Linked DNA regions of Stappia indica. The protein of the gene in region 1 interacts with the protein of each later gene in a pairwise test. Links are inferred from orthologs where the notes say so. Each region holds a gene or a part of one and is shown on either strand. Other genes may lie near its edges.

Evidence for each region.
Region 2: the proteins of GH266_RS23505 (region 1) and GH266_RS02555 interact in binary tests that used the Escherichia coli proteins (3 or more experiments, as listed by UniProt). The link is inferred for Stappia indica from one-to-one orthologs.

Annotation. Positions count from the first base shown.
Region 1 is NZ_CP046908.1:2,747,181-2,753,009, reverse strand. Bases 962-3,824 are described here. They hold GH266_RS23505 (sulfurtransferase TusA family protein), read right to left. Parts: upstream 2,579-3,824; coding sequence 2,345-2,578; downstream 962-2,344. Other genes in these bases: GH266_RS12950 (P-II family nitrogen regulator), read left to right, coding at 3,610-3,824; GH266_RS12955 (DUF924 family protein), read left to right, coding at 2,694-3,254; GH266_RS12965 (4a-hydroxytetrahydrobiopterin dehydratase), read left to right, coding at 2,039-2,332; GH266_RS12970 (low molecular weight protein-tyrosine-phosphatase), read right to left, coding at 1,460-1,909; GH266_RS12975 (baeRF12 domain-containing protein), read right to left, coding at 962-1,333. Outside these bases: GH266_RS12980 (winged helix-turn-helix domain-containing protein), read left to right, coding at 1-831; more of GH266_RS12975, read right to left, coding at 881-961; more of GH266_RS12950, read left to right, coding at 3,825-3,948; GH266_RS12945 (ammonium transporter), read left to right, coding at 3,972-5,312; GH266_RS12940 (hypothetical protein), read left to right, coding at 5,553-5,829. UniProt on the Escherichia coli protein: Sulfur carrier protein involved in sulfur trafficking in the cell. Part of a sulfur-relay system required for 2-thiolation during synthesis of 2-thiouridine of the modified wobble base 5-methylaminomethyl-2-thiouridine (mnm(5)s(2)U) in tRNA.
Region 2 is NZ_CP046908.1:556,783-562,675, forward strand. What follows is about bases 1,310-4,236. They hold GH266_RS02555 (cysteine desulfurase family protein), read right to left. Parts: upstream 3,420-4,236; coding sequence 2,199-3,419; downstream 1,310-2,198. Other genes in these bases: sufB (Fe-S cluster assembly protein SufB), read right to left, coding at 1,310-2,064; GH266_RS02560 (alpha/beta hydrolase), read left to right, coding at 3,741-4,236. Outside these bases: Fe-S cluster assembly ATPase SufC, read right to left, coding at 1-540; more of sufB, read right to left, coding at 592-1,309; more of GH266_RS02560, read left to right, coding at 4,237-4,397; GH266_RS02565 (HAD family hydrolase), read left to right, coding at 4,524-5,213; GH266_RS02570 (GNAT family N-acetyltransferase), read right to left, coding at 5,246-5,893. UniProt on the Escherichia coli protein: Master enzyme that delivers sulfur to a number of partners involved in Fe-S cluster assembly, tRNA modification or cofactor biosynthesis. Catalyzes the removal of elemental sulfur from cysteine to produce alanine.

The DNA of each region.
Region 1 (5,829 bases):
ATCGACCGGGTGCGAGACCACGTGCGGGTGAACGGTCCTTCGCGCGGTCGCGATTTCGACGGAGATCGTGCGCGCAAGGAGCCGGGCTGGTGGAACTGGCAGCCGGGCAAGACGGCGCTCGAGTACCTGTGGCGAACCGGCGAGATCGCGGTGACCGCGCGGGACAATTTCGCCAAGGTCTACGATCTGTCGGAGCGGGTGATCCCGCGCGAGCATTTCGAGCAGGACGTCAGCTACGACGCCTTTGTCGACTGGGCATGCCGCGAGGCCCTGCTGCGGCTGGGCGTCGGGACGTCCGGCGAGATCGCCGCCTTCTACGATCTCGTTTCGCCGAGCGAGGCGAAGGCCTGGTGCGCGCGTGAAGCCGGCAGGACGATCCTGCCGGTGGAGATTGATTTCGGGCCCGGCCAGCCGAAGCGCGCGAGCGTTGCGCGGCCGGATATTGTCTCCCTGCTTGAGGAGGCTCCGGAGCCGCCGGCGCGAATCCGCGCCTTGAGCCCGTTCGATCCCGTGTTGCGGGACCGCAAGCGTGCCGAGCGCCTGTTCGGCTTCTTCTACCGGATCGAGGTTTTCGTGCCGGCGCCCAAGCGCACCTACGGCTACTACGTCTATCCGTTGATGGAGAAGGACCGGATGATCGGCCGGGCCGACCTGATCTGCCGGCGCGCGGAAGGGGAACTGCTCGTGACGGCGTTCTGGCCGGAGCCGGGGGTGCGGCTCGGCGAAGGGCGGCTCGCCCGTCTCGAGGCGGAGTTCGCCCGCATGGCGCGCTTCACCGGCATGGAGCGGGTGGTTTTCGCCGACGGCTGGCGGCGCGAGCCCGCAGGCTGACGCGCCGCTGCTGTCGCTATCGGTTCTTACCCGATTAGTTCTTGCCCGATCAGTTCTTGGTGGAGAGGATCCGCTCGATCTCGTCCGGCGGATGGCCCGTCAGCGTCTTGTCGACCTCGGCAACGACGCGGCTTGCCACTTCCTTGTGGAAGGCCTTGCGCAGGTCGCCGAGAGTTCCCGGAGGAGCAACCACGATGAGCTTGGAGAAGTGGCCCTTGTGCGCCTCCTTGTAGAGCGTGTCGGCGATGCGGCTGGCGAAGCGGTGCTTCTCGATCATGTGCCAGTCGGTGGGCTCCATGGCGCTGCGATGCGGGCCGGGGCCGTCACTGCGCCGTCCGGGCGCGTCCGTTCCCTGATCCGCGGTTGACGGATTGTCCTGCTCCAGGACCCTGAGGACCTCGAGATTGGGGTAATCCGCGTCGCCCTGGTTGCGGAAGAACAGTGCCTTCTCGCCATCTCCGACCAGAACCCAACTGTCGTGCTCGATGCGCAGACCGCTCATCGCAGGCCTCCTTTCGTGACGTGTCGGTCCGTTCATTCGGTGGCCGGCCGTTTGCCGACCCTGAACGGGATCCCCGCCCCAGGAGACACGTAGGTACGCGGACCCGCGGTTTGAATGGGTGCGACGTCAGGGGCGTTCAGAAAGTTCGGCGACAAGGGCGACGCACCCCTCGTCCAGCATGCGAAACACGTGGTCGAACCCTTCCGGCCCGCCGTAATAGGGATCGGGCACGTCGCGGCCGAGAAAGCGCCGGACTTCGGCCCGCGATCCGGCAGGCGCGCGGGCGCGAAGCTCGGCGAGATTGGCCGCATCCATGGCCAGGATGATGTCGAAGGTCTTGAAGTCGGCTGTCGTCACCTGGCGCGCGCGCTGGCCCGTCAGGTCGATGCCGTTGCGGGCGGCGACCGCGATGGAGCGCGGATCCGGCGTCTTGCCTGTGTGCCAGGCAGCCGTGCCGGCACTGTCGACCGAGACGGCGTGCTCGAGACCGGCGGCCCGGATGCGGTGGCGGAGAATACCCTCGGCCAGCGGTGAGCGGCAGATGTTGCCAAGGCAGACGAACAGGATCGCGGTCACTCATCCTCCTTGCCGGTCGGAGGTCTCTCCGGCGGTCGTTTTGATCGGGCGGTTGTCATGCATCGCCAGGCGTGGTCCCTTTGCAGAAGCGCGTGAATGCGTGCCTCGCCACACTTGCAGGAGATTGCCATGACCGAAAAGCTGTCGCCGGAGGCCCGGGCCGATGCTCTTGCCGGGTTGCCGGACTGGCGCGAGGTGGATGGGCGCGATGCGATCACCCGGACCTTTGCGTTCAAGGATTTCAACGAGGCCTTCGGCTTCATGACGCGGGTCGCCTTGGTCGCCGAGAAGCTGAACCACCATCCCGAATGGTCCAATGTGTACCGGACGGTGGAAGTCGTCCTGTCGACCCATGATGCCGGCGGCCTCACCGATCTCGACATCCGGCTTGCACGGAAGATGGATGCGTTTGCGCAGGGGTGACCGGCGCACGCTTCAGGCGCGTTCCAGCAGGAAGACGTGGACCTCGTCGCCGTCTGTCTCGCGCGAGATCAGCTTGTGTCCGGCCTCCTGGCAGAAATGCGGGATGTCGATGACGGACATCGGATCGGTGGACAGCACGCGCACTCGTGCACCTGCCGTCAGCCCGGCGATGGCCTTGCGGGTCTTGAGGACCGGCAGCGGGCATTTCAGCCCCTTGAGATCCAGTTCCAGATCAACCTTGTCCAATGTGCGCTCCCCGCCGATATGAGGGACAGGCCGGCTCGGCGCCGGCGCGACCCCAGCTTTTCGCCCGTCCCAGGCCTGTGGCCGGGTGGGCGGATTTTCAAACAGACAGGAGAATATGCCCGTGACCAGCAGCGGCAAGCCCGAGGCGATCGACATTCTGGATTTCTGGTGGACGGCGGGGCCCGCAAGGTGGTTCGCCCGCGACGATGGCTTCGACGCGAAGATCCGGGAGAATTTTGCTCCGCTTGTCGAGCAGGCCCGGGACGGGGCACTGGACGGCTGGGCCGAGACACCGCATGGCGCGCTCGCCCTGCTTCTTCTGCTCGACCAGTTTCCGCGCAACCTGTTTCGCGGCGATGCGTTGGCCTTTGCTTCGGACGCCAGGGCACGGCGCATTGCGGGAACCGTGCTTGCCCAGGGCTTCGACCGTGCATTCCCGAAGGCGGCGCGCCCCTTCTTCTACCTGCCTTTCGAGCACTCCGAGGATATGGCGGACCAGGAACGCAGCGTCGACCTGTTCCGCCGTCTCGGCGACGAGCAGTCCTATCTCTACGCCCTGATCCATCTGGACGTGATCCGGCGGTTCGGCCGCTTCCCCCATCGCAATGCGGCACTGGGACGTGAGAGCACGCCCGCGGAAGCGGCCTTTCTGGAGGACGGCGGGTTCAGCGCCTGAGCCGCCTGCCTAAAACTTGTGCACATAATTTAGCCACATTCGCTCGTCGGGTGTGGCTATTTTTTGTGCAGACAGGCCAGCCCCGAAAGGCCCTGCCTGCCTCATCGGGGGCAGCATCTCAGGCGATATCCATCCATTTGTATTTGTTCACTTTTCCAGCTCTTTCGAGAGTGGGTTTCGGTGTGTTTTTGCGCCGCAACACGAGTTGGCACGCTCCTTGATACTTGAGAACCGCGTTAATCGGATCGCCCGGTTGTCAGGCCCTGCCGGCAACCTCCGGTCCGCCAAATCCAGCCGAAACGCGCCTGCCGCAACGGGCCGGGGAAGCGAAGCAGGGAAAGGAACGGAAGCGAGCATGAAAATCGTGATGGCCATCATCAAGCCGTTCAAGCTCGACGAGGTGCGCGACGCCCTCACGAGCATCGGCGTTCAGGGACTGACGGTAACCGAGGTCAAGGGCTACGGGCGGCAGAAGGGGCACACCGAAATCTATCGCGGCACCGAGTATGCCGTGAGCTTCCTGCCCAAGTTGAAGATCGAGGTCGCGGTCACCTCGGAGCTTGCCGACAAGGTGGTGGAGGCGATCGCCAGCGCCGCCAAGACCGGCCAGATCGGCGACGGCAAGATCTTCGTCTACGCGCTCGACCAGGTTCAGCGCATCCGCACCGGCGAAACCGACGCCACCGCGCTTTGATCCATTCGAGCAGGGGAATTCCAATGAAAGCAACTCTCAAACTTGCCGGAACGGCCTCGCTTGCGCTTCTCGCGGCGGCTGGTGCGGCTCTCGCGCAGGATACGGCGGCGGCTCCCGAGGCGCCCCAGTATGCGCTGGCCTCGGAGACGGCCTACATCTTCAACACGCTGCTGTTCCTTCTCGGCGGCTTCCTGGTCATGTGGATGGCGGCCGGTTTCGCCATGCTCGAGGCCGGCATGGTGCGGGCCAAGAACGTCTCCATGCAGTGCCTGAAGAACATCACGCTGTACTCGATCGCCGGTCTGATGTTCTGGATCACCGGCTATAACCTCATGTATACCGGCGTCGACGGCGGCTACATCGGCTCCTTCGGTCCGTATGCCTTCGATGCGGTCGGCGGCAACGCCCTCGACACGGGCTATTCGACCGCTTCCGACTGGTTCTTCCAGATGGTGTTCTGCGCCACCACGGCCTCGATCGTCTCCGGCACGCTGGCCGAGCGCATCAAGCTGTGGCCCTTCCTTGCCTTCACCGTCGTCCTGACCGGCTTCATCTATCCGGTCGCCGGCTCGTGGGAGTGGGGTGCGGGCTGGCTCGACGGCATGGGCTTCTCGGACTTCGCCGGTTCCACGCTCGTCCACTCGGTCGGCGGCTGGGCGGCGCTCGCCGGTGCCCTCGTGCTCGGTGCGCGTACCGGCAAGTACACGGCCAATGGCGTGCACCCGATGCCCGGCTCGTCCATGCCGCTGGCAACCCTCGGCACGTTCATCCTGTGGCTCGGCTGGTTCGGCTTCAACGGCGCCTCGCAGCTTGCCATGGGCACGATCGGCGATGTGACGGACATCTCGCGCATCTTCGCCAACACCAACATGGCGGCTGCCGCCGGCGTGGTCGTGGCCGTGATCCTGACGCAGGTTCTGTACAAGAAGGTCGACGTGACGATGGCCCTGAACGGCGCCCTTGCCGGTCTGGTCTCGATCACCGCGGAGCCGCTTGCTCCGTCCGTCTGGCAGGCCGTGTTCATCGGCGCCGTCGGCGGCGTGATCGTCGTCTTCACCGTGCCGCTGCTCGACAAGCTGAAGATCGACGACGTCGTTGGTGCCATCCCGGTCCACCTTGTGGCCGGCATCTGGGGCACGCTGATCGTGCCGCTGTCCAACAGCGATGCGTCCTACTCGGTCCAGATCATCGGCATCGTCGCCTATGGCGTCTTCACCTTCGTGATCAGCCTGGTCGTCTGGATGATCCTGAAGTCGACGATCGGCATCCGCGCGTCGGCCGAGGAAGAGGCCCTTGGTCTCGACAAGGCCGAGGTCGGCATTGAGGCCTATCCGGAATTCGGTCAGGGCAGCCAGCGCGTCTGAGCCCTGCCGACCCATCTCCCGAAGCAGCCGCCGTGACCGACGGTTGCACCTTGAAGCCCGGGGCCCCGTGCCCCGGGCTTTTTTCGTTTCCGATTGCGAGGGGCGGTTGCCGATTGCCTGCAAGGTGCCGGGCGGCCATCCTCGTTCGCCTGCGACCGCGATTCGCCTGGCAGTCTGCCGCGCCGTGGCCGTTGTTCGGGAGCCCGCCCGGATCTTCGTCCGGCACAACGAGGACCTGTCATGCCGCTGATCGCTTCGATTCCGCTCACCGTGTTGCCGCTGATCGCCTACAACATCGTCGCTTTCGGCCTGTTCGGCGCCGGCGGCAATCCCTGGCTGGTTCCTGTCGTCACACTCGACCTGGTGTCTGGGGCGCGCTTTTCGTTGCTGGGCGGCGACCTGATGATCCTTTGCGCCCTGGTGCTGCTTTTCCTCGAATTGCTGAAGGCGACCCGCACCGGGGTCTCGGCGCTCGCGGATCATATCTTTTCCACGCTGGTCTTCATCGCCTACCTCG
Region 2 (5,893 bases), 2.2 Mb from region 1 along the record:
GATGTCGAGGCCGCTATCGGTCTCGTCGAGCACGCAGAGCGAGGGCTGCAGCAGGGCCATCTGCAGGATCTCGGCGCGCTTCTTCTCGCCGCCGGAGAAGCCGACGTTCAGCGGCCGCTTCAGCATGTCCATGGTGATCTGAAGTTCGCCGGCCTTGTCCTTGACCCGCTTCATGAATTCCGGCGTGGACAGCTCTTCTTCGCCGCGCGCCTTGCGCTGCGCGTTGAGCGCCGTCTTCAGGAAGGTCATGGTCGCCACGCCCGGGATCTCGATCGGGTACTGGAAGGCGAGGAAGACGCCCGCGGCGGCGCGCTCGTCCGGCGCCAGCTCCAGGAGGCTCTGGCCGTTGTAGACGATGTCGCCCTCGGTGACTTCGTAGTCGTCCTTGCCGGCGAGGATGTAGGAAAGCGTCGACTTGCCGGAGCCGTTCGGGCCCATGATGGCGTGCACTTCGCCCGGCTTCACGACGAGGTCGATGCCGCGCAGGATCTCGGTGCCGTCTTCGGCGATGCGGGCGTGCAGGTTCTTGATCTCAAGCATGATGATGTCCGTCGGTATTCTGGATGTGCGATGCGAGGCGGTCGGCCGGCGTCAGCCGACCGAGCCTTCGAGCGAAATGGAGATCAGCTTCTGCGCCTCGACGGCGAACTCCATCGGCAGCTGCTGGATCACGTCCTTGACGAAGCCGTTGACGATCAGCGCCACCGCTTCCTCGTCCGACAGGCCCCGCTGCTGGCAGTAGAACATCTGGTCGTCGGAGATCTTCGAGGTGGTCGCCTCGTGCTCGAACACGGCCGTCGCGTTCTTCGACTCGATGTAGGGCACCGTGTGGGCCCCGCAATCCTGGCCGATCAGCAGGCTGTCGCACTGCGTGAAGTTGCGCGCGTTCGACGCCTTGCGATGCGCCGAGACGAGGCCGCGATAGGTGTTCTGCGACTTGCCGGCCGAGATGCCTTTGGAGATGATGCGGCTCGACGTGTTCTTGCCGAGATGGATCATCTTGGTGCCGCTGTCGATCTGCTGGTAACCGTTCGACACCGCGATCGAGTAGAACTCGCCGCGCGAATTGTCGCCGCGCAGGATGCAGGACGGGTACTTCCAGGTGATCGCCGAGCCGGTCTCGACCTGGGTCCAGGAGATCTTGGAGTTCTTGCCCCGGCAGTCGCCACGCTTGGTGACGAAGTTGTAGATGCCGCCCTTGCCTTCCTTGTCGCCCGGGAACCAGTTCTGGACGGTGGAATACTTGATCTCGGCATCATCCAGCGCGATCAGCTCGACCACGGCCGCGTGCAGCTGGTTCTCGTCGCGCTGCGGCGCCGTGCAGCCCTCCAGATAGGAGACGTAGGCGCCCTTCTCGGCGATGATCAGCGTGCGCTCGAACTGGCCGGTGTTCTTCTCGTTGATGCGGAAATAGGTCGACAGCTCCATCGGGCAACGCACGCCCTCCGGCACGTAGACGAAGGATCCGTCGGTGAAGACCGCCGAGTTCAACGTCGCATAGTAGTTGTCGGTGACCGGCACCACGGAGCCGAGATACTTCTTCACCAGCTCGGGATGCTCGCGCAGCGCCTCGGAGATCGAGCAGAAGATGACGCCAGCCTTCTTCAGCTCTTCCTTGAAGGTGGTGACCACCGACACGCTGTCGAACACCGCGTCCACCGCGACGCGGTTCTTCGGCTCGACGCCGGCCAGGATTTCCTGTTCCTGCAGCGGAATGCCGAGCTTCGCGTAGGTCGCCAGCAGCTCCGGGTCGACCTCGTCGAGGCTCTTCGGCCCCGGCGCGGACTTCGGCGCGGAGTAGTAGTAGATGTCGTTGAAATCGATCTTGGGATACTCGACGCGGGCCCAGGTCGGCTCGGTCATCGTCAGCCAGCGGCGATACGCCTCCAGCCGCCACTCCAGCATCCATTCCGGCTCGCCCTTCTTGGCCGAGATGAAGCGGATGATGTCCTCGTTGAGCCCCTTGGGCGCCTTGTCGGACTCGATATCGGTGATGAAACCGTACTTGTACTGATCCACATCGATCGACCGGACGCGGTCGATCGTTTCCTGAACTGCAGGCATGCGTGTCTCCATCCACTGCGGTGTCAAGGACCGCGGGTTGTCGCACTATGTAATGGGCGCGGCCACCGGCCGCCCCCGGGTCTTGGCGGGGGCACAGGCTGCGCCCCCTTTCGGTCTTGCTGGTCCGGATCCCGTCAGGCGGCGCGTCCCGCGCCTGCCTGCCTGATCCGTCCCGATATCCGCCGCCATGCGGCAAGAAACTGTTCGATCTCCTCCGGCGCGGTCTCGCGCCCGAGGCTGATCCTGATGGCGCCCCGCGCCAGGTCCTTGTCTATGCCCATCGCCGACAGCACCGGCGACACGCCGACCTTGCCGCTCGAACAGGCCGACCCGGACGACACCGCGATCCCCTCCAGGTCGAGGGCGATCAGCGCGGTCTCCGCTGCCACGCCCGGCACGGCGAAGCAGCTGGTATTGGCGAGCCGCGGCGCATCGGCGCCGAACACCACCGTGTCAGCCCATATATGGCGAAGCTCGCGCTCCATGCCATCCCGAAGGGCCCGAATTTCATCCCACCCAACCAGTTCCGCCGCGGCCTGTTCCGCTGCGAGGCCGAAACCGGCGATCGCCGCGACATTCTCCGTGCCCGCACGGCGCCAGTTTTCCTGTCCGCCGCCGGTGAGCAAGGGGGCCGGGTGCAACCCTGCCCTGCGCACCACGATCGCACCCGCACCCTGCGGGCCGCCGATCTTGTGGGCCGAGAGCGCCAGGCTGTCGGCACCCCAGGCCTCCATGTCGATGGCGATGCGGCCTGCCGCCTGCACGCCGTCCACATGCAGCACCGCGTCGCTGCCCTTGAGCGCCGCCGAAATCTCGCTCAGCGGCTGCAGCACGCCGGTCTCGTTGTTGGCGGCCATCACCGCCACCAGCACGCTCTCGCCCGCCGCCGTCAGCTCCGCGACCCGCGCGGCAAGCGCCGCCGGATCGACAAGCCCCCGGCCGTCGACCGGCACGCTTTCGCGCGCTTCGGCCGGAAAGCGCCCGCCGGCCGCAACCGAGGGATGCTCGCTCGCCGCAACCAGCAGCCGGGTGAACCGCCGCTCGCCGCGCCCGTCCTTCCAGACCGGCGACAGCGCCGTCACGTTCGCCTCGGTGGCGCCGCAGGTGAAGCTGACCTGCGCGCCCGGAACCCCGCACAGCCGGGCGACCTGCGCCCGCGCCGTCTCGATCGCGCCCCGCGCCCGCCGTCCGGGTCCGTGCACCGAGGACGCATTTCCCGTGCGCATCAGCACGCGGCAGACGAGCTCGGCCACCTGCGGACGCAGAGGCGCCCCGGCATTGTGGTCGAGATAGATGTCCGTCCGTGACGTCATGACCGTCATATGTCTCCGCCGGAACCGCCCTGCCCGGCCCATTCGACCGACAAAACCGCTCCTGACCGCTTCTACCGCGATGCAATTCTTGCAATTCCGCGTGGAGATCGGTTTAAGACATCCCTATATACCACGCTGGCCGGACGGACAGATCGACACGACTGGTCGACCGGGCCGCCGACGTGAACCGGTCGAGATGCGGCACCCGCCGTCAACTTTCGAACGATTCTAAAGAAGTTGTAGGAAGCAGGGCCATCCGAGTCAAGCCGGACTAAGCAATAGCCCTGAGTTTCGCAACCTTTCGCGACCCCGGTACGCGGCAACCGCAGTTAAGGAACGAATACCCCATGAACGAGGTGGTCCATGCCTGAAGTGATTTTCAACGGTCCGGCCGGCCGGATCGAAGGCCGCTTTCAGCCGGCAAAATCGCGGACGGCGCCCATCGCCCTGATCCTGCATCTGCATCCGCAGTTCGGCGGGACGATGAACAACCAGATCGTCTATCAGCTCTATTACATGTTCGCGAAGCGCGGCTTCGCCGTCCTGCGGTTCAACTTCCGCGGCGTCGGGCGCAGCCAGGGCTCCTTCGACCATGGCCAGGGCGAGCTGTCTGACGCCGCTGCCGCGCTCGACTGGGTCCAGACGGTGCATCCCGACGCGCGCTCCTGCTGGATCGCCGGCTTCTCCTTCGGCGCCTGGATCGGCATGCAGCTCCTGATGCGCCGCCCGGAGGTGGAAGGCTTCATCTCCGCCGCCCCGCCGGCCAACCTGCACGACTTCTCGTTCCTGGCGCCGTGCCCCTCCTCCGGCCTCATCGTCCATGGCGATGCCGACAAGGTGGTGCCGTCCAAGGACGTCCAGACTCTGGTCGACAAGCTCAAGACGCAGAAGGGCATCGTGATCGACCACAAGGTCATCCCGGGCGCCAACCACTTCTTCGAGAACCACATGGACGAGCTGATGGCCGAGTGCGGCTCCTATCTCGACAAGCGCCTCGGCGTCACAAGCGAGATCGCCTGACCGCATCGACGGTCTCCAGACCCTTGAAACGCCGGCCCTTTTGGCCGGCGTTTTCGTATTCCCTTCCCCGCCGGCGGCCCGCCCGGCTATAAGCCGCAGCAACCGCCACCACGCAGGACAGCGCCCATGACCACGCCCGCCTCCACGCCCGCTCTGGTCTTCGATCTCGACGGCACCCTGGTCGACACCCGCCACGACCTTGCCGCTGCGCTCAACGCGGTGATGCGCGAGGAAGGCCTGTCCGGCGTCGAGATCGAGACGCTCGGCCACCTGTTCGGCGTCGGCGCCCGGCCGATGATCGCCAAGGCCCTGTGGGCCAACGGCATCCCCGATCCCGATCCGGCCGAGATCGAGCGGCTCTACCTGCGCTTCATCGCCTTCTACACCGCCGACATCGCCGGCCTCAGCCGGCCGTTCCCCGGCATCCACGAGGCGCTGGAGACGGCCCGCAAGGACGGATGGCGGCTGGCCGTGTGCACCAACAAGTCGGAGCCGATCGCCCGCCAGCTGCTGGACCACCTGAAGATGCTGGATCTGTTCGACTCGCTGGTCGGCGGCGACACGTTCGCTCGGCCGAAGCCGGACGCCGCCCCGGTGCTGGGCGCGGTCGAGCGCGCCGGCGCGCGCCTTGCCGGCTCGGTGATGATCGGCGACAGCAAGACCGACATCGACGCGGCCCGCGCCGCCGGCATCCCGGTCGTCGCCGTCACCTTCGGCTACACCGCCGTGCCGGTGCGCGAGCTCTCGCCCGACGCGGTGATCGATCATTTCGACGAGTTGCATCCGGCCCTGGCGGGACTTCCCGGCCTGCGCTGAGCGCGGCACGGTAGGCGAAAAGCTCCGGCCGTTCAGAAGTCGGTCAAAAGCCGCGACCAGCTCTCCGAGGACAGGCCTTCCGCATAAACGAGGTCCTGGTCCAGCGCCCGGTGCAGGGCCGGCAACCGCCCGGCGATGCAGAAGAAGCCGCGGTGGCGGAAACTCATGTGCTTTTGCGCCTGCAGCGCGTGCATGAGGAAGGGCTGGGTCATCCCGCGCGCCTCGCAATAGCCCTGCCGGTCCAGATCGGCCAGCAGCGCGGCAACGCTCTCGCGCTCGCGTCCTTCCAGGCACAGGAGATTGAGCACGCTGGCCCGCCCCCGGCCCACGCCGCAATAGGCGGCGGCACCGACGGTCGCACCGCTCGTGTCGCGCATCAGGGCGAAGTTCAGCGGCCCGAGCGAGGGATTCGCCGCGACCATACGCGACAGCCAGGCGAATTCGGACGGGTCCCAGTCCGGATGGATGCTGAAACGGCCGAACATCGGCCGCGTCTCGACCAGAAACTGCGTTGCGCCCACCTGCTCCACCGTCATGCCGTCCGGCATGTGCGCCACCAGGAGCGGACGATGGCGCCGCGCGCCCTCATCGAGCAGGCCGAGCGGCGACAGCAGCAACGCACCGGCCTCGCCCCGCAGGCTGCGATGCAGGCGCCTTGCGCAGGCGCTCAGAGGGCGGAA